4 regions of the Streptomyces sp. NPDC087428 genome follow, and region 4 is predicted to be linked to each of the others. Evidence: riboswitches for the same ligand, from Rfam matches in the RefSeq annotation. Region 4 holds a riboswitch; each other region holds the start of a gene.
The links. A riboswitch is a leader RNA that binds a small molecule or an ion and turns the genes downstream of it on or off. The one in region 4 is predicted to bind cyclic di-AMP.
Positions count from the first base shown of each region.

Region 1 (7,311 bases), on a different contig from region 4:
GCTGGGGGAAATTGGTTCGCGTGAGCCCGACGGCTCCGCCCCGAACGGCACTGCGCCGAACCGGAAGTGCGGCTCACCAGGGCCGATGGGCGTATTCCGGGCGTCGTGGCCCCTTCTCCGTCCCGTGCGCGAGCGCCGGCCGCCCGTGGTCACGGAATTTTCATGCACTCGAATTGGTGATTGCGGAAATCGGAGGGGCGGAAATAACGTAATGGCTACGATGTTTTCGGCATGAGTCGAAAACGGTGATCGACGTCCGGCGCGGCGCGCTCAGCGGCGTGCACATGCTCGCAGTGGCCAGTGAAGTCTTTCGGCCCTCTTATTTCTGCGAGTGGCCCATCCGAATTCCGGCGTTCACCGGCACTCATGCACCTCACAGGTCGGAGCAGTCTCCGAGAACGGTAGTGACATGACAGCTCGTAGCATTCTTTCGTGGTCCCCGTCCGCCATCGTCTTCGACTGTGACGGGACCCTGATGGACACGGAACGGCACTGGCAGGAGGCCCGGACCAGCACCTTCCGGGCCTTCGGCCTCAAGCCGCCGGCCGGATTCGCCGGTCGCGCCAAGGGCGTGCACTACAAGGAGTGCGGCGCGCTGATGGCCGAGGAGACCGGGAAGCCGGATCTCGCGGACGACCTGGCCGACACGCTCCTCGTCACCTTCACCGCGCTGGTCGACGAGGACCCCGTCACCATGCCGGGTGCCGCCGCGCTGGTCGGGCTGGCCGCCCGCCACGTCCCTCTCGCGGTGGCGAGCAACTGCCCCCGGGAGATGGTGGAATCGTGCCTCGACCGGGCCGGCCTCCTCCGTTCCTTCAAACACGTGGTCGTCGCCGGGCCGGACGTACGGCCGAAGCCGGAGCCCGACGTCTACGACGTGGCGGCCCGCCTCTGCGGCGTTCCGCCCGAGGAGGCCCTGGCCGTGGAGGACTCGATCACGGGCATGGAGTCGGCCCGTCGGGCGGGCCTCCGTGTCATCGGGCTCGGCGCTGTCCCGCCGGGTCCGGATGCCGAGCAGGCCGATCTGTGGGTCGCGAGTCTCGCGGACCGCGAGCTGGTGAAGTGGGCCCGTAGCCGGATCGGCGCGTAGGGCGGGTCCGCGTTCCCTATGCCACCCGGGTCGCTCCGGCGAAGGGCATTTCGTCGACCGGAGCGATGCGCACCGGGGCCCCCGGGCGCGGGGCGTGGATCATCCGGCCGTTGCCGATGTAGAGGCCGACATGGCTGACGCCCGAGAAGAAGAACACCAGGTCGCCGGGGGCGAGTTCGGACCTCGCGACGCGCTGCCCGGCGTTGATCTGGGTGTACGTGGTCCGGGGGAGCGAGACGCCCGCGGAGCGCCAGGCGGCCTGGGTGAGGCCGGAGCAGTCGAACGAGGAGGGGCCGGTGGCGCCCCAGACGTACGGCTTGCCGAGGGCCCCGTACGCGAAGGCGACGGCTGCCGCGGCGCGGGCGTTCGGTGCCCGGTCGGAGCCGCGCGGGGAGCTGCGGTCGGCGTGGCCCGCGCCGCGGCCGCCGTCCGAGGCGTCGTACGCGGCGCGCTGGGCGGGGGAGAGGCGGGCCAGCAGGGTGCGGGCCTCGGACAGCTTGGCGCGGACCGTCGCCCGGTGCCTCTTCAGGTCGGCCTGGCGGGCGGTGAGCTCGGCCAGCTGACCCGCCGCCTCCGACCGCAGCTGGGCCACGTCCGCGACCTGGCGCCGCACGGTGCGCACCTCGTCGGCCCGGCCGGCGGCGGCCCGCTCCACGTAGGAGGCGCGCTCCAGGTACTGGTCGGGGTCCGAGGAGAGCGCCAGCTGGAGGGAGGGGTCGAGACCGCCGGAACGGTACTGCGCCGCCGCGTACGCGCCCAGCGCGTCCCGCGAGGCGTTGAGCCGCTCGGTCCTGCGGGCGGCCTCGTCGCGCATCGCGTCGATGGACTCGGCGGCGGCGGCCGCCTTCACCTTCGCGCCGTTGTACTGCTCGGTGGCGACCTCCGCCTCCCGGTACAGCCGGTCCACCTCGGCCTTGACCCGGGCGGGGGTGGGCGTCGGGTCGGCGTGCGCGGATCCCGGCAGCGCGGCAGCGGTCGCGGCCCCGGCGAGGGCGAGGGTCGCTGCGGTGCGGGCAGCAGAGCCGTTGTACGGGCGCTGCTTGGGTTTCCGGTGCGCGGCCACGAGGGCGGGGGTCCTTCCTGTCGACTGCCCGTCGGGGCCTACCGGCGGGCCCGCCCGGTCCGGCGGCGGGTCACCAACAGGGGGAGCGGCCCGCCGCCGGATCTCTCGGCGGGGCGACCGGACGGTGCCGTCCGGGTACGGATCGGCGGTGATCCGGTCACCTGGGTAGGGACGCTAAACCCGGGGCACGGGCAGGAGTCGTAATGACGCCTATTGCCCGAATTTTGCCCAGCGTTGTCGCTGGATGACCGGAAAAATTGCACCAGAGTCAGGCAATTGGTGCATTCATCAGTCAAGCGTCCAGTAAGCCTCACCTGGCTGCGGGAGGCTGATATGGCCAGGGCTAAGGTGCGGAACCATGCGTGTACTCATCGATGTCTTCGTCGCCCTGCACATCATCGGAATCGCCGCCCTGCTGGGTGGCTTCCTCACCCAGATGAAGGCGATGGGCGCGGGGACGGCACGCTTCGTGCCGGGGATGCTGCACGGCGCGCTGACCATGCTGGTCACCGGTATCGCCCTGGTCGGGCTCGACCAGGCCGACGACCACCCCGTGAACAACGTCAAGATCGGCATCAAGCTGCTGATCCTGGTCGTCATCCTCGGGCTCGTCTACGTCAAGCGGGACGAGGAGAAGGTCGAGAAGGGCCTCTTCGCAGCGGTGGGCGGACTGACGGTCGTCAACATCTTCATCGCCACGCTCTGGACCTGACCCGACCCGACCGTACCGCTGCCTGGCCCGGACCGACCGGCCTGGCAGCGGTACGGCGGATGGCCGCTGCTCGGGGCCACCCGCCGTACCGCAACGCCCCTAACCGGGCCGCACGCTCCCGTAGATCGGCATGTAGTAGATCGATTCCTCGCGCACGTTCGCCCCCGGCTTCGGCGCGTGGATCATCATGCCGTCGCCCTTGTAGATGCCGACGTGGCTGATGTCGTCGTAGAAGAAGACCAGGTCCCCCGGCTGCAGATCCGCCGTCGCGATCCGGGTGCCCACATTCACCTGGTCCCAGGTGGTCCGCGGAATGCTGACGCCCGCCGCCCTCCACGCCGCCTGGGTGAGCCCCGAGCAGTCGTACGAGGACGGGCCGGTCGCACCCCAGACGTACGGCTTGCCGATCTGGGCCCTGGCGAACGCGAGGACCTTCCCGGCCTTCGTCGTCGCGCTGCTGTCCGAGCCGCCGGAACCCGTCCCGGAACCCGTCCCGGTGCCCGAGCCGCTCCCGGTGCCCGTGCCGGTCCCGCCCCCGGCCTCCTTGGCCTTGCGGTCGGCCTCCGCCTTCGCGGCGGCCTGCTTCTCCGCCAGCTCCGCCGCCTTGCGCTTGGCCTCGTCCTTCTTCTTCTGCTCCAGCTCGGCGAGGCGCGCCTTCTCCTCGGCGGTCAGCTTCGACAGCAGTGTGCGGGCCTCGGTCAGCTTGTCCTGGACGTTCTGCTTGCTGGTGCGCAGCCGGGTCTGGGACGCCGTGAGCGTCTCCAGGCTCGTCACCGCCTCGGCGCGCTTCTTGGACGCCTCCGCCTGCTTCGTACGGAAGTCCGTGACGGCCTGCTGCTGGTTCGTGGCCATCCGGTTCATGAGGTGGGTCTGGTCGAAGAACGACTGCGGGTCGTTCGCCAGGAAGAAGGTGGCGGTCGGCGCGAGCGCCCCGTCGCGGTACTGGGCGGCGGCGTAGTTCCCGAGCGTCCGGCGGGCGTCGTTCAGCTTGTCAGCGCGCTGGGCGATGTCGTCCAGCAGCGTGTCCACCTCGGTGCGCTGCTTGGCGGACGCCTCTTTCGCCTGATCGTAGTGCTGGGTCGCGGTACCCGCCTGCCGGTAGAGGTCGTCGACCTTCTTCTGCACGTCCTCGATGCTGGGCTTCGGGGCCGGGGCCGCCAGCGCGCTCTGCGTGGACAGCAGGGTCACCGAGGCGAGTGCGGCCGTCGTGAACCCGATGGCCGGGGTGGTGCTGCGCACCCGGGGGCGCGGTTTGCGATGCGACGCCAAGGCCGGCATCTCCTTCCGTGGACCGCCTACCGGGTTAGCTGTCGGGTTCGGGCGGAACGGAAGGCTGCCCTACGGTCCTGGTGGGGGATTTCGGACCGATTCACCCCGGTGCTGCGTGTGGGTCCCCGGTTCCGGACTCCATGGAGGCAGCCCGGATTCGGCGTGGACGTCCGCTCGGCGTGGTTCGCCTCTGGGGGTACGGGCCGCCCGAACGTGCACGCTAGCCAACTCATGGTGCCGCTGTGAAGGTTGATGTTCGATATGCCCGATACATTTTCGTGACCTTGGTGAAGTGGACGCGGTGCGGGCAGGTCAGGCACGGGATCCGTCCACGCAGTGTGCGTCCGGCATCGCTCAGGGTGGCCGCGCGCAGGTGTGCGGAGGTGTGCGGTTCGCCATGTGAGCCCGGGGTGTCAGTGCGGCGGCCTAGACTCGGACAGCGATGAGCAGCCTCTTTGACGACAGTTTCCTGGCCGGCCTCCAGCACACGGAGGAAGGGCCCCCGCCGCCCCCCGAGGACTCGGCACCCGAAGCGGTGCCGGAGGACCTCTTCGGGGGCGTGTTCGACGGGCCCCCGCCGCCCCGCGACGCGTACTACCGCGACGGGGCCCACCGCCCGGTGATCGACGCCGCCGCGCTGCTCGACGGGCTGAACACCGAACAGCGCGCCGCCGTCGTGCACGCGGGGTCCCCGCTGCTCATCGTCGCCGGGGCCGGCTCGGGCAAGACCCGGGTACTGACCCACCGCATCGCCCACCTGCTCGCCGAGCGGGGGGTGCACCCCGGCCAGATCCTGGCGATCACCTTCACCAACAAGGCCGCCGGCGAGATGAAGGAGCGCGTCGAGCAGCTCGTCGGCCCCCGCGCCAACGCCATGTGGGTCATGACCTTCCACAGCGCGTGCGTACGGATCCTGCGCCGCGAGTCGAAGAAGCTCGGCTTCACGTCCTCGTTCTCGATCTACGACGCCGCGGACTCCAAGCGGCTGATGGCCCTGGTCTGCCGCGATCTCGACCTCGACCCGAAGCGCTTCCCGCCGAAGTCGTTCACGGCGAAGGTGTCGAACCTCAAGAACGAGCTGATCGACGAGGAGACCTTCGCCGGCCAGGCCGCGGACGGTTTCGAGAAGACGCTCGCCCAGGCCTACGCGATGTACCAGTCCCGGCTGCGCGAGGCCAACGCGCTGGACTTCGACGACATCATCATGACGACGGTCCACCTGCTCCAGGCCTTCCCCGACGTCGCGGAGCACTACCGCCGCCGGTTCCGGCACGTCCTGGTCGACGAGTACCAGGACACCAACCACGCCCAGTACACGCTCGTACGGGAACTGGTCGGCCCGGCCGGCGCCGCCGACGCCCCCGGCGAGCTGTGCGTCGTCGGTGACGCGGACCAGTCGATCTACGCCTTCCGCGGCGCCACGATCCGCAACATCCTCCAGTTCGAGGAGGACTACCCGGACGCGACCACGATCCTGCTGGAACAGAACTACCGCTCCACCCAGACGATCCTGTCCGCCGCCAACGCCGTCATCGAGCGCAACGAGAGCCGCCGCCCGAAGAACCTCTGGACCAACGCCGGTTCCGGCGCCCGGATCACCGGTTACGTCGCGGACACCGAGCACGACGAGGCGCAGTTCGTCGCCGACGAGATCGACCGGCTGACCGACGCGGGCGACGCCAAGGCCGGTGACGTCGCGATCTTCTACCGGACGAACGCGCAGTCCCGTGTCTTCGAGGAGATCTTCATCCGGGTCGGCCTCCCGTACAAGGTCGTCGGCGGTGTGCGCTTCTACGAGCGCAAGGAGGTCCGGGACGTCCTGGCCTACCTCCGGGTCCTGTCCAACCCCGAGGACACGGTCCCGCTGCGCCGCATCCTGAACGTGCCCAAACGCGGCATCGGCGACCGGGCCGAGGCGATGATCGACGCCCTGTCCCTGCGCGAGAAGATCACCTTCCCGCAGGCGCTGCGCCGCGTCGACGAGGCGTACGGCATGGCCGCGCGCTCCGCCAACGCCGTCAAGCGGTTCAACACGCTGATGGAGGAGCTGCGCACGATCGTCGAATCGGGCGCGGGGCCCGCGGTGGTGCTGGAGGCGGTCATGGAGCGGACCGGCTACCTCGCCGAGCTCCAGGCCTCCACCGACCCGCAGGACGAGACCCGGATCGAGAACCTCCAGGAGCTCGCCGCCGTCGCGCTCGAATTCGAGCAGGACCGCGGCGAGGAGGAGGGCACGGGCACCCTCTCCGAGTTCCTGGAGCGGGTCGCGCTCGTCGCGGACTCCGACCAGATCCCCGACGAGGACACCGACGGCTCCGGAGTCGTCACGCTGATGACCCTGCACACGGCGAAGGGCCTCGAATTCCCGGTGGTCTTCCTGACCGGCATGGAGGACGGCGTCTTCCCGCACATGCGGGCGCTGGGCCAGGTCAAGGAGCTGGAGGAGGAGCGCCGGCTCGCCTATGTCGGCATCACCCGCGCCCGCGAGCGGCTCTACCTGACGCGGGCGGCGATGCGCAGCGCCTGGGGCCAGCCCTCGTACAACCCGCCGTCGCGGTTCCTGGAGGAGATCCCGGAACAGCACCTGGAGTGGAAGCGGAAGGGCCCGATGGGGGCTCCGGCGGGACCGACGTCGGGCATCACGTCGTCGCTGTCCGCGTCCCGCTCGCGCTCCGGGCCCTCGGGCTTCGCGACCCGGCGGACCTCGGACAAGCCGACGATCACGCTGGTGGTCGGCGACCGGGTCACCCACGACCAGTTCGGTCTGGGCACGGTGACGGCCGTCGAGGGCCTCGGCGACCAGGCGAAGGCCACGGTCGACTTCGGCGACGAGCGGCCGAAGAAGCTGCTGCTGCGGTACGCGCCGGTCCAGAAGCTGTAGCGCCCGTCCGGTCGGGGCGGCGTTGCCGTCCGCCCGACCGGGCCGGCTCAGGTCGGGTCGACGTTGTGGCTGCGGAGCCAGGGCAGCGGGTCGATGGCCGCGCCGCCGCCGGGCCGCACCTCGAAGTGCATGTGCGGGCCGGTCGAGTTGCCGGAGCTCCCCGAGTACGCGATGACGTCACCGGCCTTGACCGGGCCCGAGCGGATCCGGGTGCTGCTGAGGTGGCAGTACCAGGTCTCGGTGCCGTCGGCCATCGTGACGATGGCCATGTTCCCGTACGCGGTGTTGTACTGCGT
Region 1 is NZ_JBIUXR010000012.1:102,567-109,877, forward strand. It holds gene ACIO3R_RS25670 (HAD family hydrolase) at 410-1,090, shown strand; gene ACIO3R_RS25675 (NlpC/P60 family protein) at 1,107-2,153, opposite strand; gene ACIO3R_RS25680 (hypothetical protein) at 2,512-2,865, shown strand; gene ACIO3R_RS25685 (NlpC/P60 family protein) at 2,965-4,143, opposite strand; cyclic di-AMP (ydaO/yuaA leader) riboswitch at 4,142-4,307, opposite strand; gene pcrA (DNA helicase PcrA) at 4,577-7,015, shown strand; gene ACIO3R_RS25695 (peptidoglycan DD-metalloendopeptidase family protein) at 7,063-7,311, opposite strand, start outside.
Region 1: linked by a shared signal. The riboswitch ahead of ACIO3R_RS25685 (NlpC/P60 family protein) and the one ahead of ACIO3R_RS24425 (C40 family peptidase) in region 4 are both predicted to bind cyclic di-AMP.

Region 2 (7,311 bases), on a different contig from region 4:
GGCGGGAGTGAGCGGTGCGGTCATCGGCGGAGGCCCTCCAGACAGGCGGCGATGAGAGACCGGGAGCGGCTTGCGGGGCACGGTGAAGCGGGCGGCCCAGGGTCTGCTCGCACGGGCAGCCCACCGGTCCGGGGGATGCAGCAGATACCTTGCGGCAGAACACGTGTTCCTCGCAACACCTTCTCAATTTCAGCACTTTGGCGTTCTTGGCGCGGTCCGTTGGCAGGACGGTCGAGGGCGGGGAGCGGCGAGCGAGTGGGAGGGGGTGAGGGGAGGGCGTGGGTGAGGCGGACGGGGAGCAGGGGGGGCGTGCGCGGGGTGGTCATGAGTGCGTCGAACATGCCGTAGAGTTGTGTTTACCGACGCGGGGTGGAGCAGCTCGGTAGCTCGCTGGGCTCATAACCCAGAGGTCGCAGGTTCAAATCCTGTCCCCGCTACTGAAGAATCAGACCCGGCACGCATACAGCGTGCCGGGTCTGATTCGTTTGTGCGTGTGTATGCATGTGTGTGTTCGCCGGTCCATCGGCCCGTCGGCCGGTGCGACCCGCGCCGCGCTCCTACTCCCACTGGCCGCCGAGGAGTAGACCTCCGCCCGCGTTCCGGGAAGTCTGGGGGTGGTGCGCGGTACCGTCCGCGGCCCTGAGCGCACCGGGCAGGAGAGCACAGGTGGGGAAGCGGCAACAGCGGCGGGGGAGGCGTACCGACGAGATCCGGAACCGCCGGCTCGTCCGGGCGCTGCCCGGCCTGGTGATCACCGTCGCGTTGGTGTTCGACTTCTTCACCCCGCCCGCCTTCACGGCCGTCCCGCTCTTCGCCGCGGCCCCGCTGATCGCCGCGCCGTTCTTCTCGCTGGCGGGCACCATCCGGGTCGGAGCCGCCTCGATGGTGGCCATCGCGGCGCTGCGGCTCTACCACGGCTCCCTGTTCCAGGTCGTGCCGTCCATCGAGCTCCTCACGGTCTTCACCGTCTCCGTGCTCGCGGTCTTCATCAACGGTGTCGTGCGCCGCAGCAACGAGCAGTTGGCCTCCGCGCGGGTCATCGCGGAGACCGCCATGCGCGCGGTGCTGCCGACGCCGTCCGACCGGATCGGCGGGCTGTACGTGGCCGCGCGGTACGAGGCGGCCCAGGCGGACGAGTTCGTCGGCGGCGACCTGTTCTCGGTCACGGACACCCCGTACGGGGTGCGGCTGGTGGTCGGGGACGTGCGCGGCAAGGGGCTGGACGCGGTCGAGGCGGTGGCGGTGATCATCGGCGCGTTCCGGGAGGCCGCGGAGCAGGAGCGGTCGCTGGAGGGGGTGGCCCAGCGGCTGGAGCGTGCGCTGGCGCGGGAATCGAGCAGAAGCGGCGGCCTCGACGCGGTCGAGGGGTTCATCACCGCCGTCCTGGCCGAGATCCCGCCGGGCGCGGCCCGGGTGCGGATCGTCAACCGCGGCCACCCCGAACCGCTGCTGCTGCACTCGGACGGGGCGCTGGAGGTGCTGCGGCCCACGCTGCCCGCGCTGCCCCTGGGGATGGACCTGGGCGTGTGGCCGGACCGCTCCGACGAGTGGGAGCTGCCCGCCGGGGCGACGCTCCTCCTGTACACGGACGGCCTCTCCGAGGCGCGGGACGCCGCAGGGGTCTTCTACGACCCCGCGGAGCGGCTGCGCGGGCGGATCTTCCCGGGGCCCGAGGAACTGCTGTCGGCGCTGACCGATGACGTACGGCTGTACACCGGTGGGGTGACGACCGACGACATGGCGCTGCTCGCGGTCGCGCGCCCCACCGAGGGGCAGTCGGAGCGGCGCACGACCGTGAAGATCGTGGGTCTGTAGGGCGGTACCGGGTGAAGGCGGAAGGGCGGACGGGGGAGAGCGTGCGGGGAAGTGGGGAAGAGGCCACGGCCGATGCCACCGTGCGTAACCGTAAGGAACCCCTCCGCATAACATTTGACGCAACGTCAGAAAACAGATAACGATTGAGGGGCGATCAACTCGCCCGATTCCACCCGGTTGTGTCCCGTAAAGTCCAGGCCAAAGACGGGAATGATCAGTTGGAACGGCTTGGAATCGGACCCGTGTGTCTATTAACGTTCGATAACGCAGCGCGGTTGTCCCAGCCGCCGTCAGAGGCGGCACCGTGCGCGAGCGCCGAATTCCGCAAGGGAACCGGGGAACCACCTACATGGGGTGAATCGGGCATCTCTGTCTCGTCGAGAGACGGAGGAACCCGTAGGAGACCTTCCTGCTCCGAACCCGTCAGCTAACCCGGTAGGCGAGAAGGAAGGAAAGGAGTGCGCCCCAGTGGCGTCCAACAAGCCTGCCCCCGAAGCCCCCTCCCGGTTCGCACCCGAACACGGAAATGACTTCGGAACCGGGCCCGGTGCCGTCTACGGCACCCACCACGGAACCGCCTACGGGACCGACCACGGAACCGCTTACGGAACCGGTCGGGGCAGCGAGTTCGGCAGCGGCTTCCCTGCCGAGGAGGCCGAGCCCGGCAAGGCGTGGGAGGAATGGAACCCCACCGAGGAGTCCGTCCGCCCCGTACGCGGCAAGCACCGCGTCGCCAAGCAGCGCAACGGTCTCGCCCGTAGCTCCACCGTTCTCGGCGTCGGTGTCATCGCGGCCGTCGGCGCGGGCGGCATGGCCTCCGCGCAGAGCAGGCCGCCGGTCTCCATCTCCCTTCCCGACGCCATCTCGGACAAGCTCCCCGAGGCCAAGTCACTGCCGGGCGTCGGCGCACTGTTCTCCAGCGGGTCCGAGGCGGAGACTGCCGGGACCGAGACCGCTTCCGCCCCGCTGACGACGGCCGGCATCACCACCACCGAGGCCGAGCAGGGCACGACGGACGCCGGCGAGGCGCTCCGCGCCCGCATCCTCCAGCAGGCCGAGCAGCAGCAGGACTCCGCCGACGCGGAGGCCAAGGCCGCCCAGGAGAAGGCCGCCGCGGAGAAGGCGGCCGCAGAGGCGAAGAAGCAGCAGGACGCCGCGGAGGCCAAGGTCGCCGCCGCGAAGAAGAAGGCGGAGGCAGAGGCCAAGAAGAAGGCGGAGGCAGCTCGGCTCGCCAAGCTCGCCGCCAGCTACGCCATCCCCACCTCCTCTTACACGATTACCTCGACCTTCGGCGAGGCCGGTTCGATGTGGTCCTCCGGCTACCACACGGGCCTCGACTTCGCCGCTCCGACAGGTACCCCGATCAAGGCCATCCACACCGGCACCGTCAAGTCGGCCGGCTGGTCCGGCGCTTACGGCTACCGCACGGTCCTGGAGCTCGACGACGGTACGGAGCTGTGGTTCTGCCACCAGTCCTCGATCGGTGTCGGCGTCGGCCAGAAGGTCACCACCGGGGACACCATCGGGCGCGTCGGCGCGACCGGCAACGTGACCGGCCCGCACCTCCACCTGGAGGTCCACACCCCGGACGGCACCGGGATCGACCCGATGACCTGGCTGCGCGCCCGTGGCCTGACGGTCTGAGCGGACTGAACCCCGGCAGTCCTGACGCTCACCCCCCGACGTCAGGGCTGCCGGTCCGCTGCCGTAGCTGTACACGGCACGGAATAGCGGAGGCGGGGGAACGGGTTGTTCCTTCCATGACTTCTCTCCGCAAGCTCGGATCGTCCAGCCTTCAGGTCTTCCCCCTCGCCCTCGGCGGCAACGTCTTCGGCTGGACCGCCGACGAGGCGCAGTCCTTCGCCGTGCTCGACGCGTACGCGGCGGCCGGCGGCAACTTCATCGACACCGCCGACGCGTACTCCGCCTGGATCCCCGGCAACGAGGGCGGCGAGTCGGAGACCCTCATCGGCAAGTGGCTCGCGTCGCGGGGCAACCGTTCCGACATCGTCGTGGCCACCAAGGTCGGCGCCCACCCCTCGTACAAGGGACTCTCCCCCACCACCATCAAGGCCGCAGCCGAGGAGTCGCTGCGCCGCCTCGGTACCGACCACATCGACCTCTACTACACGCACTTCGACGACGAGACGGTCCCGGTCGAGGAGATCATCTCCGCCCTGGACCAGCTGGTGAAGGACGGCAAGGTCCGCGAGATCGCCGCCTCCAACATCGGCCCGGAGCGGCTCCGCGCCTCGCTGGACTTCTCCGAGCGCGAGGGACTGGCCCGCTACGTGGCCCTGCAGCCGCACTACAACCTCGTCTCCAGGGACACCTACGAGGGCGAGCTCCAGGACACCGCTGCGGGTGCCGGCCTCGCCGCCGTCCCGTACTTCGCCCTCGCCTCCGGCTTCCTCACCGGCAAGTACCGCCCCGGTACGACCGTGGACAGCGCACGCGCCGGAAAGGCGGGCGAGCACCTGGAGTCGGAGCGCGGACGGAAGGTCCTGGCCGCGCTCGACACGGTGGCGCAGGAGCGGAACGCCGAGATCGCGACCGTGGCGCTGGCCTGGCTGGCCGCCCAGTCGACCGTCGCCGCCCCGCTCGCCTCCGCCCGGACGGTCGAGCAGCTGCCCGCGCTGGTGGCCGTCGCCGATCTGCACCTCACGGACCAGGAGCTGACCGAGCTCACCGAGGCATCCGCCTAGAACCGTTCGCCGGCCCTGGCCCTATTGATCCGGGTACTGATCCGGAGGGCTGTGGGGCGCCGGGCTGTGGAGCGGCGCGTCGTACGGGGGCTGTGTGTACGGCTGCCCCGCGTACGGCTGCCCCGCGTACGGGGGCTGGCCGTACGGATGCGTGGGGTGCGGATACGCGGGGTACGGGTGCGGGGCGTGGCTGCCGTTGGGCTGGTACGCCCTGTTGCCCTGGTATCCCCCGTACCCCTGGTACGGCCGGGGCGGCGGAGGGGTGAACCGGGGGCGCGGGCGCCGCGTCGCCTGCGCCGCGTACGCCAGGGCGGGACCGGCGACCTCCCGGCGCTGCCACAGGTGGTGCAGCAGCTCCAGCTCACGTTCGGCCAGGTCCGGGCCCGCCGTGCCGCGGCGGGCCTGCCGGCGCAGAAAGGCCAGCGACGTCGCGAACGACTCGTACTCGGCGACCGCGCGGGCCGCCGCCTTGGCCTGTGCCTTCGCCCGGTCCCTGGCGTGGGCGGCGACCGGGGCCGGTACGTGGCCCTGGCGGCCGTGAGGGCCGCCTCCCGCTGCCGCCGCCCACCGGCGTGCCGCGTCCCTGGCCCTGCCGCGGGCCCGCATCGAGGACAGGGCGAGGGGTTCGGCGGGGGAGAGCCAGCCGGCCGCGGCGTAGACGGGCAGCTCGACGGCCAGCGTGCGCAGCTCGCGCCGGCGGGACCAGATCGCCAGCCAGGTCACCAGGCCGAAGGCCGGCACCATGAACAGGCCGTACACCGCGTAGAAACCGTACGGGCCGAACGTCGACGAGCCGTTCCACAGGGCGTGCATGCCCATCGCGAGGACCAGGCCGAGCACCGGCAACGCGAGGCGGCGGAAACGCTGGTGGCGTGTGCTGCTCGCGGCGATCCCGAAGCCGATGCCGGTCATGACGGTGAACAGCGGATGCGCGAACGGCGACATCACCGCCCGTACGAAGAACGTCGCGACGGTCACCGACACGAACCCCGAGCCCATCTGCTGGTCCTCGCCGAAGGCGTTGCCCAGATAGAGGATGTTCTCGGTGAAGGCGAAGCCGGTCGCGGCGAAGCCGGCGACGACCACACCGTCGACGATCCCGTTGAAATCCCGTCTTCGGAACAGGAAGAGCAGCAGCACGGCCGCGGCCTTGGCGCTCTCCTCGATGACGGGCGCTATGACCGTGGCGCCGAGGGTGTCCGCACTGTCCGGGTCGGCGGTGGCCGTGGCGATCCACTGGGTCGCGAAGGAGTTCGCGAGGATCGCGACGAGGGCGGCCGCACAGGCACCCCAGGCGAAGGCGAACAGCATGTTGCGCCACGGGCCCGGCTCCACCCGGTCCAGCCAGCGGAACGCCGTCATCAGCAACGGGACCGGCAGAACGGCCAGACCCAGACCGACGAGGAATCCCTGAGTGCCCGTCTGGTCGCGGACCAGCGCGAGGATCACCAGACCGCAGAGGGCCAGCACGGTGAAGACGGCGACGACGCGGAGCGTCCTGCTCCGCCACAGCATGCCGACGCGCCGCGGCCGGTAACGCCACTGGCCCCGCTCCGGCACGGCAGCCAGGATCTCGCCGACCCGCTGCTGCTCAAGCACCGGTACGGCCGGCTGCGACTGCCGCTGCTGCTGGACAGAACCGTCGGACACCCCACGACCCTAACCAGGTGGACTGACAACGGCCATGGCGTATGTCCGGTCCCGGGTCCGGTTTCCGGGACCGGTCTCAGCCCAGGCCCCTGTTCAGGTCCCTGTTCGGGTCCCTGCTCCGGGGCCGGCTTCCCCGGCTCTGCTCAGTGGCGGGCGAAGAGCAGGTCGTGCACGACGTGGCCCTTGTCCAGGCCCTGTCCCTCGAACCGGGTCAGCGGCCGGAACGCGGGCCGTGGTGCGTAGCCGCCGTCCGCCGCCGTGTTCTCGAAGCGGGGGTGCGCGGTCAGCACCTCCAGCATCTGTTCGGCGTACGGCTCCCAGTCGGTCGCGCAGTGCAGGACCGCGCCGGGCCGCAGCCGCTGCGCCACCAGGTCGAGGAACTCCGGCTGGATCAGCCGGCGCTTGTGGTGGCGGGACTTGGGCCAGGGGTCGGGGAAGTAGACCCGGAGCCCGTCCAGCGAGTCGGGCGTCAGCATCTCCCGCAGCAGGATGATCGCGTCACCGTTGGCGACCCGGATGTTGGACATGCCGTTCCGGTCCGCGAGGCGGAGCAGATTGCCCTGGCCCGGGGTGTGCACGTCCACGGCGAGGATGCCGGTGCCCGGGTCGTCGGCGGCCATCTGCGCGGTGGCCTCGCCCATGCCGAAACCGATCTCCAGCACCACCGGCAGCCCGTCGAACAGCTCGGGCAGATCGAGGACCCGCAGGCCGTCGATGTCCAGGCCCCACTTCGGCCAGAGCCGCTCCAGGGCGTCCTGCTGGCCGGGCGAGACCCGGCTGCGGCGCGGCTGGAAGCTGCGGATCCGGCGCTCGTGGTGCGAGCCGGCCGGATCGGCCGCGGGGCCGCCGGGGAAGCGGGGCTCCTGACGCAGCCTGCGCTGGCGGTCCAGAGCCGCGGCGCGCAGATCGTCGGGGATTCCGGCGGTGGCGGGTGCGACGGGCGCGGCGTCGGCTCCAGGCGCGTCGTCCGCCGTCGGTTCGGCTCCGGGCGCGACGCCGCCGGGCGTCGTGGGGGAGGGGTTCATGGGCTCAGACACAATGCCCTGATTCTACGGCGGGCGGTTTCCACCCCGTCCCCTGCGCCCGCTGGAGCGCCCTGCGTGCCACCTCCCGCCCGATGGGCAGCGAGGCCGTGGCGGCG
Region 2 is NZ_JBIUXR010000017.1:19,758-27,068, reverse strand. It holds gene ACIO3R_RS31380 (hypothetical protein) at 1-24, opposite strand, end outside; tRNA gene ACIO3R_RS31375 (tRNA-Met) at 364-437, shown strand; gene ACIO3R_RS31370 (PP2C family protein-serine/threonine phosphatase) at 667-1,815, shown strand; cyclic di-AMP (ydaO/yuaA leader) riboswitch at 2,119-2,272, shown strand; gene ACIO3R_RS31365 (M23 family metallopeptidase) at 2,284-3,459, shown strand; gene ACIO3R_RS31360 (aldo/keto reductase) at 3,576-4,520, shown strand; gene ACIO3R_RS31355 (PrsW family glutamic-type intramembrane protease) at 4,542-6,170, opposite strand; gene trmB (tRNA (guanosine(46)-N7)-methyltransferase TrmB) at 6,314-7,195, opposite strand; gene lhgO (L-2-hydroxyglutarate oxidase) at 7,200-7,311, opposite strand, start outside.
Region 2: linked by a shared signal. The riboswitch ahead of ACIO3R_RS31365 (M23 family metallopeptidase) and the one ahead of ACIO3R_RS24425 (C40 family peptidase) in region 4 are both predicted to bind cyclic di-AMP.

Region 3 (7,311 bases), on a different contig from region 4:
AGGAGCTGGCCCTGTTCGAGGAGCGGGGCTGGCTCGATCCGGGCGGGGCGGCCGCAGGGCTGCTGCGCCTGTCGCCGGAGGGGCTGGCGCACTCCGACGCCCTGGGCCCCGACCTCTTCTCCCCCGCCGTGCGGGCCGCGATGGCCTCGTACGAGCTGAAATGAGCCCCTCATGGACCTGACGATCCTCTACCGCGGTCCGCTCGCGTCGTGCGATTACGACTGCCCGTACTGTCCGTTCGCCAAGCGGCGCGACAGCCGGGAGCAGCTGCGGGCCGACCGGGCCGCGCTGGAGCGGTTCACGGCGTGGGCGGCGGCGCGGACCGACGACCGGATCTCGGTGCTGTTCACCCCGTGGGGCGAGGGGCTGGTCCGCTCCTGGTACCGCCGGGCGCTGGTCGAGCTGGCCCGGCTGCCGCACATCCGCCGGGTGGCGATCCAGACGAACCTGAGCGGCCGTACGCAGTGGCTGGCCGCGGCGGGCACCGCGGGCCGGGACAAGATCGCGCTCTGGTGCACGTACCACCCGGGCCAGACACCGTACGAGCGCTTCCTGGCCCGGTGCGGGGAGCTGGCGTCGCTGGGGATCCGCCACAGCGTCGGTGTGGTCGGTCTTGACAGCCATCTCGAAGAGGCCCGGCGGCTGCGGGCGGCGCTCCCCGAAGAGGTCTACCTCTGGGTCAACGCCGCGGAGGGGCAGAGCTACACGGACGAGGAGGCCGGCCGGTGGACGGAGATCGACCCGCTGTTCCCGTACAGCCGTCACCCGCACCGTTCGGCCGGGCTGCCCTGCCGGACCGGTGAGTCGGTCATCTCTGTGGACGGGGACGGGACGGTGCGCCGCTGCCACTTCGTCCGGGCCGAGCTCGGCAATCTCTACGACGGCAGCTATCTGGCGGCCCTGGGCCCGCGGGCCTGCCCGCGGGCCGTGTGCGACTGCCACATCGGCTACGTCCACCTGGAGACGCTGCCGCTGTACGACGTGTTCGCCGGCGGCGTGCTGGAACGCGTACCGGCCCGGACGCCGCATCCCGTCGAGCGGGTGAGCCCCTGATCGCGCCGCACCCCTCAGAGCGGCAGCAGGTCCGGCCGCTTGGCCTCCACGTGGTCCCCCGAGGACTCGCCGCGCAGCCGGCGCCCGATCCACGGCACCAGGTACTCGCGGGCCCAGTGGATGTCGTCGCGCCGGACCTCCAGCGCTCCCCGCTGCGCCTGCGGCGGCCACACCTGGTCGGGGTCGGCCGGCACGTCGAGGCCGAGGACCTGGGCGGCGCGCAGCGCGACCCGGGTGTGTCCCTCGGGCGACAGGTGCAGCCGGTCGCCGTCCCACGCACGCCGGTCCTGCACGGAGCGCAGCGACCAGAGGTCGAGCACCGGGCAGTCGTAGCGGTCCGCGATGGACCGCACATGGGCGGTGTAGGTGGCGATCTTGCCGCGCAGATGGCGCAGCACGGGAACGCCGCGGGTGTCGAAGCCGGTGGTGACCATGACGGTGCCGACCGCTTCGGTCAGCTCAGCGACCGCGCGTTCGAAGCGCTCGGCGACGTCGTCGGGGTCGGTGCCCGGCCGGATGATGTCGTTGCCGCCCGCGCAGAAGCTCACCAGGTCGGGGGCGAGTTCCCTGGCTCGGGGCACCTGCTCCTCGACTATCTGGTCGAGGAGGCGTCCTCGTACGGCGAGATTGGCGTACCTGAAGTTCCCGTGCGCGGAGCCTGCCTCACGCGGTGCCGTTTCGGGGTCCGGGAGCTGGTCCGCGAGGATGACCGCGAATCTGTCCGCCCAGCCGACGAAAGTCCCGTCGGGGCCGAGATCGCCGACTCCCTCGGTGAAGCTGTCGCCAATCGCCGCGTACGACTCGATGGCGCCCTGCCGGTTGATGACGCTCTGTCGGATGTTTCTCGAATCGTTTGCCACAAGGGCATATCCTGCACCGTCGAATGTGACCTACGCGACCGTAATACGGGGTTGACGGGTGGTGAGATAGACCACCCGGTCAGGTTTTGGTAAAGGGGGAATAAGCAGAGGGACGGTGCGCCGCCGCGCACCGTCCCTCTCTGTATTGCTCCGGTCCGGCTCACCGGACCTGTACTGCCTGGATCAGACGTTGATCCCGTGCGACGCCAGGTAGGCGATCGGGTCGACGTCCGAGCCGTACGCCGGACCCGTGCGGATCTCGAAGTGCAGGTGCGGGCCGGTCGCGTTGCCGGTGGAGCCCGAGAGGCCGACCTGCTGGCCCGCGGTCACGGTCTGGCCCGCGGAGACGGAGAGCGAGGACATGTGGCCGTACTGCGAGTAGTGGCCGTCGGCGTGCTTGATGACGACCTCGTTGCCGTACGCGCCGCCCCAGCCGGCGGTGACGACGGTGCCCGAGGTGATCGCCTTCACGCTGGTGCCGGTGGACACGGGGAAGTCGATGCCGGTGTGGCTGCCGCTGGACCAGCTGGCGCCGGAGGCGCGGTAGGCGGTGGTGTGGTTGCCGGGAACCGGGTGGACGTAACCGGAGCCGGTGCTCTGCTCGGCCGGGGCCGAGGTCTCGTTGGACGCCTGGACGTCGGAGGAGGACGAGGAGTTGGAGGCCGTGGGGGCCTTCGACTCGGTCGTGGCCGGAGCCTTGGAGGGGGCCTTCGACGGGGTGGTGGCACCCGCGGAGGTGTGCGCGCCGGTGGTCGAGGCGTGGCCCCAGGCCTTGCCGCCGAGCGTCAGCTTCATGCCCGGGAAGATCAGGCTCGGGTCGTCGCCGACGACCTTGCGGTTGTCCTGGTACAGCTTCTCCCAGCCGCCCTTGAGCTTGTGCTCGGCAGCGATCTTCGACAGGTAGTCGCCGGAGACCACGGAGTACGTCTTGGTGCCGGCCTGCTTCTCCGCGACCGGCTTGGCCGCGGCGGCGTGCGTGGCGGCGGACGAGTTCGCGGTGGCGGGAGCGGCCTGCTCCGCGGCGCTGGCACCGGTGGCGCCGAGCAGCGGAAGCGCGATGACGGCTCCGCCGGCGCTCGCGACGACGACGCCACGGGCGATGGTGCTGGACTTCGGACGGCGGTGCTTACCCGGTATGGGCATGAAGAATTTCCTCTCCGGCGCCTACGAGGTGAGCTGTCGGGTTCGGGCTGGAGATGCCCGGTCGCGCCTGGCGCGACTTCACCCCGAGCCGGCCGGATCACTCCGGTCGGCGGCTTACCTGGTTCCCCCGCTCCTGCCACACGGTGAGTGGGTGCGAATTCCGGACGGCGGCAGGATTAGGCGTTCCATCCGGATTGAGAGCGAACGTAAGCGAGTGGGGACGGCGGAAACAAGCCACGGGTTCCACACCGGATTCCACTCCGGAATATCGGTGCGGAATTCCGGTCACACTCCGTGGATTACGGATCTTGGCTTTCCGCGCGGCGCACGGATTACCCATCCTGAGCGCCGCCACACACCGTCACGGATATGATCCCGCTCACGAGAGGGTGATCATCTCCCGTTCAAGCGGGGCATGTTCGACTAAAAGCCCTAATACGGACATGTCGCGTCCGCCGTTCGCGTCGAAGCTCCGGACCGGGACCCGCACAGGGGTCGGCGCAGGAGTCCGCGGGGGTCCGCACAGGGCTGTCGCCGAGACGATTACCCGGGTATCCGATGTCGTATCGTCACGGGAGTGGACCCGTCGGCGACACGCGTCGGCGGCAGAGCCTCCAGGAGTGACCGTGACGCAGCAGCTGCCGCAGACCCCGTCGACGGAACCCGAGCTGGCGGGGGTCCGTAATTTCCGCGACGTGGGCGGGCTGCCCACATCGGACGGCCGCCGGGTGCGGTACGGGCGGCTCTTCCGCAGCGGTCACCTGGCGGGCGCCACCGCGGAGGACGCCGCGTTCCTCGGAGGCCTCGGCCTCCACACCGTCTTCGACTTCCGCAATGCCGCCGACCTGAAGCTGGACGGAGCGGACGTCGAGCTGCCCGGCGTACGCCATGTGAACATCCCCCTCACCGACCCGGCGGACGGCACCGAGTTCTGGCGGATGGTCCGCGACGGCAACATGGACGAGCTGCGTGGCCTCCTCGACGGCGGCAAGGGGACCGAGCGCATGGTCGCCTCCTACCGGACGATCATCCTGGAGCGCACCGCTGAGCACAGCCGCGTGCTGCACGCCCTGGCCGAGGACAGCGTCCCGGCCCTGATGCACTGCGCGGCCGGAAAGGACCGGGCGGGGCTCTCGATCGCCGTCTCCCTGCTCGCGGTCGACGTCGGGCGCGAGGCCGTCGAGGCCGACTACCTCAAGTCCAACGACGCCCACCGCCGCTACCGGGTGCGCCGCAGCGACACCTCGGCGGCCGGGACGTCACCCGAGGTGATGGAGCTCCTCAGCCCGCTCTTCGGCGCCCACAGCGAGTACCTCGCCGCGGCCTTCGCCGCGATCGACGAGACCTGGGGCGGCACCGACCGCTACCTCTCCGAGGGGCTGAAAGTCACCCCAGAGACCCGGGAGCGGCTGCGCGAGCGGCTTCTCGACGACGCGTGACCGGCCGGCCGGGCCACCGGGCTCCCGGCTACTGGTTGTGCATCCCCACCGCGAACAGCAGATAGAGGAAGCCCGCGATGACGTGCCCGGCCACCAGATAGGCGAACAGCCTGATGACGAGCCCCCGCGGCATCCTGCTCTCCTGCGAGTCGGACTCCTTGTGCTTGGCCGGGGTGAGCGGGTCGTAGTTCTCGGAATCGGACATGACAGTCCTCTCTGGCGGCCGGACGTGCCGGCGGCGGGGACGGCGTCTCAGCGACGGTGGATGCCACTGCCGAGGCACAGCTCGGCGGCGGGGCTCTGCAGCAGGGTGTGGACGAAGAGCAGCTCGGCGCCCTCACGCTCCGGCGCCGCGATCCGGTGCGGGGTGAGCGAGTCGAAGTGCGCGCTGTCGCCGGGGCCGAGCTCGTGCACGGTGTCCCCGAGGGTCACCCTGAGGTGCCCCGCCAGGACGTAAAGCCACTCCTCACCGGGGTGGACGCGCACCAGGTCGCCCTGCGCGCCGTACGGGACCCGGACGCGCAGCGCCTGCATCGCCCGGCCCGGACCACCGGCCTGCTGGTACATCCAGCCGTCGGCCTCGGCCCCCTCGAACTTCCGGCTCCGGACGATCGCGTCACGTTCCGGGGGGATCTCGCCCAGCAGTTCGGAGACCGTCGTACCGTAGATCCTGGCAAGTCCGAGCAGCATCGGCAGCGAGGGCTGCCGTCGGCCCGTTTCGAGCCGGGACAGATGGGCGGGCGAGAGCCCGGCGCGCTGGGCGGCGGTCTCCAGGGTGAGCCCGCGGCCGCGGCGCAGATCGCGCAGGCGGGGCGCGACACCGGGCAGCTCGTCGGCCACCCCTCCTTCTGGAGGATTCATGTCTCCATTGGGCCAGGAACTTTCCTCGGAGGCAAATTTCTTGCCTCCGAGGCAAACCCCCTGCTGATCAGCGGTTGGCGACCGCCTGCTTCACCAGGGTCCGGCCGAAGTCCCACATCAGCCCTCCGTTGTGCGCGTCGTCCATCACCGCCGTGAACGCGGTCACAAACCGGTCCACGTCCCCCTCGTCGATGACGAGCGGCGGAATCAGCTTGATCACTTCGAGGTGGTCGCCGGAGACCTGGGTGAGGATCCGGTGCTTCTGGAGCAGCGGTACGACCACCATCTGCGCGAAGAGTCCCTTGCGGGCCGCCTGGAGCATGGTCCAGCGGCTGCGCAGCTTCAGCGACGACGGCCGGCCGAACTCGATGCCGATCATCAGCCCGCGACCGCGCACCTCGTGCAGCAGCTCGTAGCGGCCGACCAGGGCGGCCAGCCGCTCGCGCAGCAGATCACCGGTGCGGCGGGCGTTCGCCACGGTCTCCTCGTCCTCCATCACGGCGAGGACCGCGAGCCCGGCCGCCATCGCCTGGGCGTTGGAGCCGAAGCTCGCCGAGTGGACCAGCACCCGGTCCATCGACGAGTAGACGCGTTTGAAGATCCAGTCCTTGCCGAGGGTCGCCCCGACCGGCACATAGCCGCCGGAGAGCGCCTTGGCGACGCAGACCAGATCCGGTTCGACCCCTTCCTCGTGCTGGTAGGCGTAGAAGTCACCGGTACGGCCCAGCCCGGTCTGCACCTCGTCGGCGATGAGCAGGGCCTTGTGCTTGCGCAGCAGCTCCTGGGCGGCGCGCAGGAAGCCGGGCGGCGAGGCGTGCACGCCCTTGCCCTGGATCGGCTCGACGACCAGGCCGGCCACATCGCCCCGCTTCAGCTCGCGACGCAGTGCGTCGAGGTCGCCGAGCGCGATGGCGGTGTCGGGCAGCAGGGGGGCGAAACCGTCCCGGAATCCGGCCTCGCCGTTGACCGAGAGCGAACCGGTGGTCAGTCCGTGGAAGGCGTGCGCGCAGTACAGGATCCTCGGCTTCCCGGTCGCGTACCGGGCGAACTTGAGCGCCGTCTCCACGGCCTCCGTACCGCTGTTGCCGAAGAAGACCCGGTCCAGGTGCGGGCTGTGCGCGAGCAGCTTCTCGGCCAGCAGCCCCGGCAGCGGCTGGCAGTCGAAGCGGGTGAGGTCGGCGAGCGAGGCGTCCAGGACGTCGTGCAGCGCCTCGCGTACGACGGGGTGGTGCCGGCCGAGCCCCATCACCCCGAAGCCGGCCAGCATGTCCAGGTAGTCGTTGCCCTCCGCGTCCCAGAAGTGCGCGCCCTCGGCCCGTTCGTAGACCTTGTCGAAGCCGATGGTGTGGAGCATCCGCGGGAGCTGGTGGTTGAGGTACTTCGTGTGCAGCTCGTAGCGCTCGGCGCCGCGCTCCGCGAGGAGCCGCGCCAGGTCGAAGCCCTTGGGCCCGTCGTCGTTCATGCCCCGCTCTCCTTGTGCCGGTTGCCCAGGGCGTCGAGCCCGTTGTACCCGTCGTCGACGGGGAGTCGCTTTCCGTCGGCCGCGACCGGTTCCCCGGCCTTCAGCGTGGCGCTGATCCGGCCGGCGATCTCGACCGGTGTGAGTCCGATGTCGGCCAGCACCTCGGCGCGTTTCCCGTGGGCGAGGAACTCCTCGGGAATGCCGAAGGTGCGCAGCGGTACGTAGGTTCCGGCGTCCCGCAGGGCCTGCCCGACCGCAGAGCCGACGCCTCCCGCCCGGCTGTTGTCCTCGACGACGGCGACCAGGCGGTGCCGCGCGGCGAGCGGGGCCAGCTGCTCGTCGACCGGTTTGACCCAGCGGGGGTCGACCACGGTGCAGCGGATGCCGGCGCCCGTGAGCAGACCGGCGGCCCGCAGGCAGACGGGGGCCATGACGCCGACCGCGACCAGTAGGACGTCGGCGTCCTCGTCGCGGTGCAGTACGTCCATGCCGC
Region 3 is NZ_JBIUXR010000005.1:158,055-165,365, forward strand. It holds gene ACIO3R_RS12355 (STM4012 family radical SAM protein) at 1-164, shown strand, start outside; gene ACIO3R_RS12360 (STM4011 family radical SAM protein) at 172-1,053, shown strand; gene ACIO3R_RS12365 (SGNH/GDSL hydrolase family protein) at 1,068-1,913, opposite strand; gene ACIO3R_RS12370 (peptidoglycan DD-metalloendopeptidase family protein) at 2,097-3,056, opposite strand; cyclic di-AMP (ydaO/yuaA leader) riboswitch at 3,060-3,249, opposite strand; gene ACIO3R_RS12375 (tyrosine-protein phosphatase) at 3,683-4,495, shown strand; gene ACIO3R_RS12380 (DUF6126 family protein) at 4,524-4,700, opposite strand; gene ACIO3R_RS12385 (helix-turn-helix domain-containing protein) at 4,748-5,356, opposite strand; gene ACIO3R_RS12390 (aspartate aminotransferase family protein) at 5,424-6,818, opposite strand; gene dxs (1-deoxy-D-xylulose-5-phosphate synthase) at 6,815-7,311, opposite strand, start outside.
Region 3: linked by a shared signal. The riboswitch ahead of ACIO3R_RS12370 (peptidoglycan DD-metalloendopeptidase family protein) and the one ahead of ACIO3R_RS24425 (C40 family peptidase) in region 4 are both predicted to bind cyclic di-AMP.

Region 4 (7,311 bases):
GCTCCGGACGCCTGAGACGGCACCGCCGTCGTCCGGCGCCGTGACCGGTCCGCCGCCGCGTCACCGGACCGAGCCGATGCTCAGACCGGAGACGAAGGAGGTCCAGGCCGCCGACGAGAACTGGAGCGGTGGCCTGGACACGTCCTTGGAGTCGCGCACGGCCAGCCGCCTGCTGCCGAACGGCGCGGCTTCCACGCAGTTGTTCATTCCCGTGCTGCGGCTGCTGCGCCGCCAACGTAACGCGTGCTGTGCGAGGCAATCCGACATGACGCCCCCCTCGGGCAGTCCGTAGTTACCGACCGGCGCGGTCGATCGCGGCGATCAGGTCCAACGAGTGCTCCGGCGACAGCGCGTGCGCCTGCAGAGTGCGGAAGGCCGAGCTGTACGCCTCGAGGTCTTCTTTCCGCTCCAGGTAGAGGCTACTCGTCAAATGGTCAAGAACGACCACATCCAGATCAGAAGTGCTCGGAAATGAGAAGATAACGAAAGGTCCGGTGAGGCCGACATAGCCGCCGACCGTGAAGGGCAGCAACTGAAGTTGCACATGGGGAAGTTGAGCCAGCCGCACGAGATGGCGCAATTGCTCCCTCATCACCCGCGGGCCGCCGACCGCACGCCTCAGCACCGCCTCGTCGAGCACCGCGCTCAGCCTCAGCGGCGGATCGCTCCGGAGCACCCCCTGCCGCGCCAGCCGCACCTCCACCAGCGAGTCCAGCTGGCCGGCCGGCAGCCCGTCCAGCGCGGCCCGGGTCACCGCCCGTGCGTAGTCGGCGGTCTGCAACAGGCCCGGCACCACCGAGGTCTCCAGCGTCCGGGCGGTGCGTGCCTGTGACTCCAGGCTGATGAAGTCGCGGTACTGGGGCGGGATGAGGCCGCGGTAGGCATGCCACCAGCCCGCGCCACCCCCGCCCGCCGAACCGGCGAGCGCCTTCAGGACATCCCGCAACTGCGGGTCGTCCACGGCGTACGCGTCCAGCAGCCGGGTGACGTCCGCCGGCCGCACCCCGCTGACACCTGTCTCGATCCGGCTCACCTTCGACTGGTGCCACCCGAGCAGTTGCGCGGCGTCCCGGCTGGTGAGTCCGGATGTATGGCGCAGACTCCGCAGCTCCTCCCCGAGCTTGCGGCGTCGCACCGCAGGACCGTGCTGCATGTGGTGCCTCCCTCCCACTCCCTGCCGAGCGGACAGTGTGCCGCTCCCGTACCGCATCCAGCGAGGAGTTCACCGCTTTGAGCGACAGATATATGCATATCTTGGTGGATCGTCGTTACAGAGGGCAGCATCAGTGGCAATCTGGCGCGAAGCACAGCACGGACCGATCGCGGGTCGGTTCCGGGTGGGAAAGGGGCGGCCGGCCATGGCGGACCATCAAGAGGCAAGCGTCACTCTGCCGAGCGAGCCGGTCTCGGTCTCCGCGGCCCGGAGGTATGTGGCCAGGGTGCTGGCCGAATGGGGACTGTCCGACGGGAACGAGGCCGCGGACACCATCCGGCTGATCGTCTCGGAGCTCGCGACCAACGCGGTCCAGCACACATTCGGCCAGTCGCCCACGTTCACCGTGGACCTACGGCTGGAGCGCGAGGAACAGCTGTACCTCGGAGTGACGGACAGTCACCCCCGCTGGCCCCAGCGACTGCCCGCCGCCGTCCAGCAGGACAACGGGCGCGGCATGGTGATCATCCGCTCCCTGGCCAAGGAGTACGGTGGCCGGCTGACCGTCACACCCACCGCCGACGGCGGCAAGACCGTCTGGATCACCCTCCCCTGGAACGTCCCCGTCCAGGGCTGACCGGACCGGTGCCCCGCAGCCCGGGTCACTGCGGCACGGCGGCCCGGCCGAATCCGCTGCGCAGCAGGGCCCGCAGGGTCGCCGCCGCGGCGCTCGACCGGTCACCGCGGTGTACCACCGAGATCGTGCGGCGGAACGCGGCGGGCTCCAGCCTCCGCACGGAGAGCGGCGTCGGCGACATCGCCGCGACCATCTCGGGAACCACCGCGATCCCGATGCCCGCGCTGACCAGGGCGCACACCAGCGCGTACCCGGGCGACTCGCAGACCACCGCGGGCAGGGCGCCCGCCTCGGCCAGCGCGTTCTCCACCCCGCGCCGCGGCGGATGCGTGGGCGCGCTGCTGATCAGCGGCCGGCCCGCCAGGTCCGTCACCGGAAGCCGCCCGCTGCCGTCGGCCAGGACCTGCCCGACGGCGGTGATCAGCACCAGTTCCTCGACCAGCAGCGGCTCGGCGCTGACGCCCGAGGGCAGCGGCGTCGCGGCGGCCGGTTCGTACGCGTGCGTCAGCGCCAGATCGACCTCGCCCGCCGCCACCGCCGCGACGCCGCCCGGCGGCTCGTACTCCGTGACGACCAGCTCCACGTCCGGATGTGCCCGGCGGAAGGCGCTCAGCACGGGAGGCAGCAGATGGATGCCGGCCGTGGTGAAGGTGCCGACCCGCAGCCGTCCGCCGGAGAGCCCGGCCAGGCGGGCCAGCTCGTGGCGGGCCTGGTCCATCTCGTCCAGGACCCGCCTGGCCCGGCCGGCGAGCAGCTCGCCCGCGGCCGTGAGACGGGCTCCTCGATGGTGCCGGACCAGCAGCGCGGCACCGGCCTCCCGCTCCAGCTTGGCGAGCTGCTGGGAGAGCGCGGGAGCGGTGTAGCCCAGGCGGGCGGCGGCCCGGGTGATCGAACCGGCCTCGGCGACGGCCACCAGCGCCGCGAGCCGTGTCGGGTCGTACATTAAGCATTCCTTTTGGCAGACCCACAAGATTGCAAGTACATGCTAAAGGCCGTTCGGGTCCAGGGTGGAGCCATGGACGCCCAACTGACCGCCTTCCTCGGAGTCGCCGCCGCCATGGTCGCGCTGCCCGGAGCGGATTTCACCGTCGTCGTACGCAACGCTCTCGCCTCGCGGTCGGCGGGGGTGGCGACCGCGCTCGGCGTCGCCGGGGGCCTGCTCGTCCACACCGCGCTCGCCGTCGCCGGACTGGCCGCCGTACTGGTGGCGGTCCCGGTGCTCTTCCGCACGGTTCAGCTCCTCGGCGGGGCGTACGTGCTCTACCTGGGCATCAGCGCGCTGCGCACCGCCCTGCGCCGCGACGGGCGGGCGCACGCCGCCGAAGCCGCGGGGGACCGGCCGGACAGCGGGCAGGCCGTCATCGGGACGCGACGCGCACTGCGCCAGGGCTTCCTGACCAACGCCCTGAACCCCAAGGCGCCGGTGCTCTTCCTCAGCCTGCTTCCGCAGTTCGTCCCCGCCGGCGCCGACCCGCTGCCCAGGACGCTGCTGCTGGCCGCGATCGTCGTGCTGCTCGCACTGGTCTGGTTCCCGGCCGTGGCGCTCCTGGTGGACCGCCTTGGCCGGTGGCTGCGCCGGCCGCGCACCGCCCGCGCGATCGAGGGCGGCAGCGGCGCGGCACTCACCGCACTCGGGGCTGTGCTGGTGACCGGCACCCTGTTGCGCTGATCTCAGGTGCGGATCCGGTGGCGGGGCGGAGACGTCAGCGGACCCGCCCGTAGTAGACGCTCTTCGTCCAGATCCTCTCCAGCCGGACCACGGCGCCCGTCTTCGGCGAGTGCCAGATCTTGCCGCTGCCCGCGTAGATGCCCACGTGGAACACGCTGCGGCCGGAGTGGAAGAAGACCAGATCGCCGCGTTGCCGCTTCGAGGCCGAGATGTGGCGGGTCTTGTTGTACTGCTGCTGGGCCGTGCGCGGGAGATTCTTGCCCGCCTTCTTGAACGAGTACAGCGTCAGCCCTGAACAGTCGAAACGGCTGGGGCCGCTTGCGCCCCACCGGTACGGCGATCCCTTCTTCGACGCGGCGATGTTGAGCGCCTTCATCGAATGAGTGGCGGCCTGGGCGTCGGTCACGGCGCCGGGGACGAACAGCGTGCCGCCGACAGCGGCGAGAGTCATGGCCGAGGCCGTCGCGGCCCGGCCGAGCAGAGACGGGACATGAACCTGCGCACTCATGCGCAACCCTTCGTCAGCCGCCTGTGAAGGATGACCTGTCGGGTTCGGGCTGGCGAAGTTGCCCGGCCGCACAAGGCGGCTTCACCCCGAGGGACAACCGGAGGTCCGGTCGGCCCGTTGTGCTCGGGTCCTCCACTCCTGCCGATCCACTCCTGTCGACCAGGCATCCGGACAGCGGCAGGACTCGGCGTCCGCCCGGACCGCCCCGCCGCGGTGGCGGGGGCTTGTCGTCCCAGGGATCTTGACTCACCGAACGCCGGATTTCCGAGGTGAAACGGTGATATGTGAGGCTCGTCACGACTGAGCTGTTCGGGTGGACAGGAGGCCTTTCGGGGAGGTGCCGGAGGTCCCCCGCCGGTGCCGTACCAGCGGCGGAACGGGAGATTTCACCCATAGCCCATCTCGAAAGCGCAAGTTGAGCTGTCCCTCGTGCGAGGTATCACCTACGCCGAACGAGCGAGAGAATTCGGTCCACCCGTCGGGCGTGTCGGCGCAGGTGAGTTGATCAACTCGTGTGGGCCGGCGGCACGGTGACCCGCCCGGCGCGACGCTCGCCGTCCAGTACCCGTAGCGCCCGCGCCAACGTGGCGGAGTGGATCCGGGCCTCACCCCGCTCATGCATCAACGCGAGCGCGTCCCGCAGCGCCGCGGCGTGCGAGGCGAGTGCCTGGGCGGCGCGCAGGGCCCGGTAGGTGTCGTCGGCGCGGGCCGGATTGATCCGGCCCACCTGGTCGACGACTTGCAGATAGCGGTCGATGAACTCGCCCTCCGCGCGGGTCAGGGCGGGCAGCGGCGGGAACTCCGGTGGCTGCATCGGGGGTTCACCGGGCGACGGGCGGCGGCACGGGCCCCCGGCTCTGCACGATGTGGTCGATCAGTCCATAGGTCTTGGCGCCCTCGGCGTCGAGGATGAGATCGCGCTCGGTGTCGGTGGTGACCTGTTCGGCGGAGCGGCCGGTGTGACGGACCAGCATGCCCGTCAGCGTCTCGCGCATCCTGGCCAGTTCCCGGGCCTCGATCTCCAGATCGGACGGCTGCCCCTGCACGGGTTCGGCGAGTTCCGGCTGCTGCAGCACGACCCGTGCGCGCCGGGCAGCGCGTGCCGTCGGCCGGGGGCTCCCGCGGCCAGCAGTACGGCCGCTGCGGCGCCCGCCTGGCCGAGGCAGAAGGTCTCCACCTCGCAGGTGAGGAACGCCATCGCGTCGTAGACGGCGGTCATGGCTGCGAACGAGCCGCCGGGGGAGTTGATGTAGAGCTGGATGGGCCGGTCGGGTTCGTTGTGTTCCAGGTACATGAACTGGGCGACCAGGTCGTTGGCCGCGACATCGTCGACCTGGGTGCCCAGAAAGACGACGCGTTCGGCCAGCAGCTTGGAGTACGGGTCGAGCGTGCGGGTCCCCTGGGACGTGCGCTCGGTGAACTCGGGCAGTACGTAGCGGGCGGCGGGGCGGTGCATGGCGAAGACCTCTCCTCCGGGGCGCGCAGGGGTCCGTGAGGGCGCCTGCGCACGCTTCTGCAAAAAATGTACAGGACGTACAGAAGCTTGTGATGGGAGTACATGGTGCTGGACCTCTCGGATTTGGTGGTGTGTTGAGGCCCTCTTCGGCGGCCGACAGGGAAACGGGGTGTCGAGGCCACCGGAGAGGGGGCTACGGCCTGTCGTCCAACTGCCGTCGTCACGCGGAGGGCGCGGCTCCTTGATGCCGAGTCGCTTTCTGGCTTGGGTGAACCCGCACATCGCCGATGTGGCCGACCGCGCGGTTCAGGGCCTGCATGAGGCCGGCAAGATTCTGGGCGTCCTGCGCGGCAACGCGGGGAGCGACGGTCCGGCCCAGCGGCACCAAGCCGAGGCGTCTACCGGCCCCGCCCGACTCCCTTGCCCCCCAGTCGAGTTCACCATCCGTACACGGGGCAACCTTCTGAGTGTCGCGGGTGTCTCCTATGCGAGCCCTCACCCCTCGTACGCCGCTGGCTCCGCGTACGCGACCAAGGAGAACTTCGTGGGCATTCGCACCATGCTGGCCATAGCCGTCTGTGCTGCCACGGCGTTGTCCGGCGGCGCGGCCGTCGCAGCTCCCGGCGGCACGCCCGCGGGTACGGCCGGAGGCACAGCAGCTACCACCGTGCGCGAGGACTTCAACGGGGACGGCTATCAGGACCTCGCGGTCGCCGCCCCCGCCGCCCCGGTGGCCGGCCATTCCTGGGCCGGCTACATCACCGTCAGCTACGGCTCGGCCAAGGGCCTGACGACGGCGAACACCACGGTCATCGATCAGAACACCCCGGGCGTGCCGGGGGTGCCCGGGGACGACCACGGCTTCGGCTACCGGATGTTCGCCGAGGACCTCGACCACGACGGGCTGACCGACCTCGCCCTGGTCACCCACGAATCGTTCCTGTTCGAAGGCTCCGCCATCAACGGCTCCGTCATCGTGCTGTGGGGCCGCACCGGCGGCATCACCGGGCAGGGCGCGGTCCGTATACCGGCTTCGAGCGACACTCAGGTGGGGGACAACCTCACCGCCGGTGACTTCGACGGCGACGGGACGACGGACCTGATGATGCTTCACGGCGACGACGGGGATTTCCGCAACGTGCTCTACGGGCCGTTCACCCGGGCCGGGGCGCCCGCCCGCGAGCAGCGGATCAACATGTTCAGCACGGACAACACCATGTCGGACACCGCGGCCGGTGACTTCAACGGCGACGGCATCGACGACCTGTGCACGTTCTACGTGTACGAGAACCACGCCGAGGGCGGCAAGCTGTGGCTGGGCACCCCCAAGGGCCTGTCCACGAAGTCCACCCCGCTCCCCGGCGCCGCGGCCACGGCGGTCGGTGACTTCGACAAGGACGGCAAGGACGACCTCGCCACCCGGGTGATCCCGAACGGCATCACGGAGGACCTGCCCACGGACCCGGGAACCGTCAAGATCTACTACGGTTCCGCGTCCGGGCCGAGCACCACCCGGACCAGGACGATCACCCAGGACACCTCGGGCGTGCCCGGGGCGAGCGAGAAGGGTGACCAGTTCGGCGCCCGTCTCGGGGCGGGTGACGTGAACGGCGACGGGTACGCCGATCTGGCCGTGGGGGTGCCCTTCGAGGCCATCGAGTCGGTCAAGGGAGCGGGCGCGGTGGTGCTGCTGAAGGGCGGCGCGGGTGGTCTGAGCGGCACCGGCGCGAAGTCGTTCCACCAGGACACGAGCGGCATGCCCGGGGTGGCGGAGAGCGGTGACCACTTCGGCGGCTCGGTCCGGCTGCTCGACATCACCGGCGACGGCAAGGCGGATCTGGCGGCCGGCGCCCCCGACGAGAACCTCGGCGCGGTCGCGGACGGTGGT
Region 4 is NZ_JBIUXR010000011.1:170,267-177,577, forward strand. It holds gene ACIO3R_RS24395 (8-amino-7-oxononanoate synthase) at 1-15, shown strand, start outside; gene ACIO3R_RS24400 (DUF397 domain-containing protein) at 61-267, opposite strand; gene ACIO3R_RS24405 (helix-turn-helix domain-containing protein) at 293-1,153, opposite strand; gene ACIO3R_RS24410 (ATP-binding protein) at 1,359-1,790, shown strand; gene ACIO3R_RS24415 (LysR family transcriptional regulator) at 1,816-2,733, opposite strand; gene ACIO3R_RS24420 (LysE family translocator) at 2,806-3,459, shown strand; gene ACIO3R_RS24425 (C40 family peptidase) at 3,494-3,967, opposite strand; cyclic di-AMP (ydaO/yuaA leader) riboswitch at 3,971-4,167, opposite strand; gene ACIO3R_RS24430 (hypothetical protein) at 4,473-4,781, opposite strand; partial or broken gene ACIO3R_RS24435 (ATP-dependent Clp protease proteolytic subunit) at 4,789-5,423, opposite strand; gene ACIO3R_RS24440 (FG-GAP and VCBS repeat-containing protein) at 5,983-7,311, shown strand, end outside.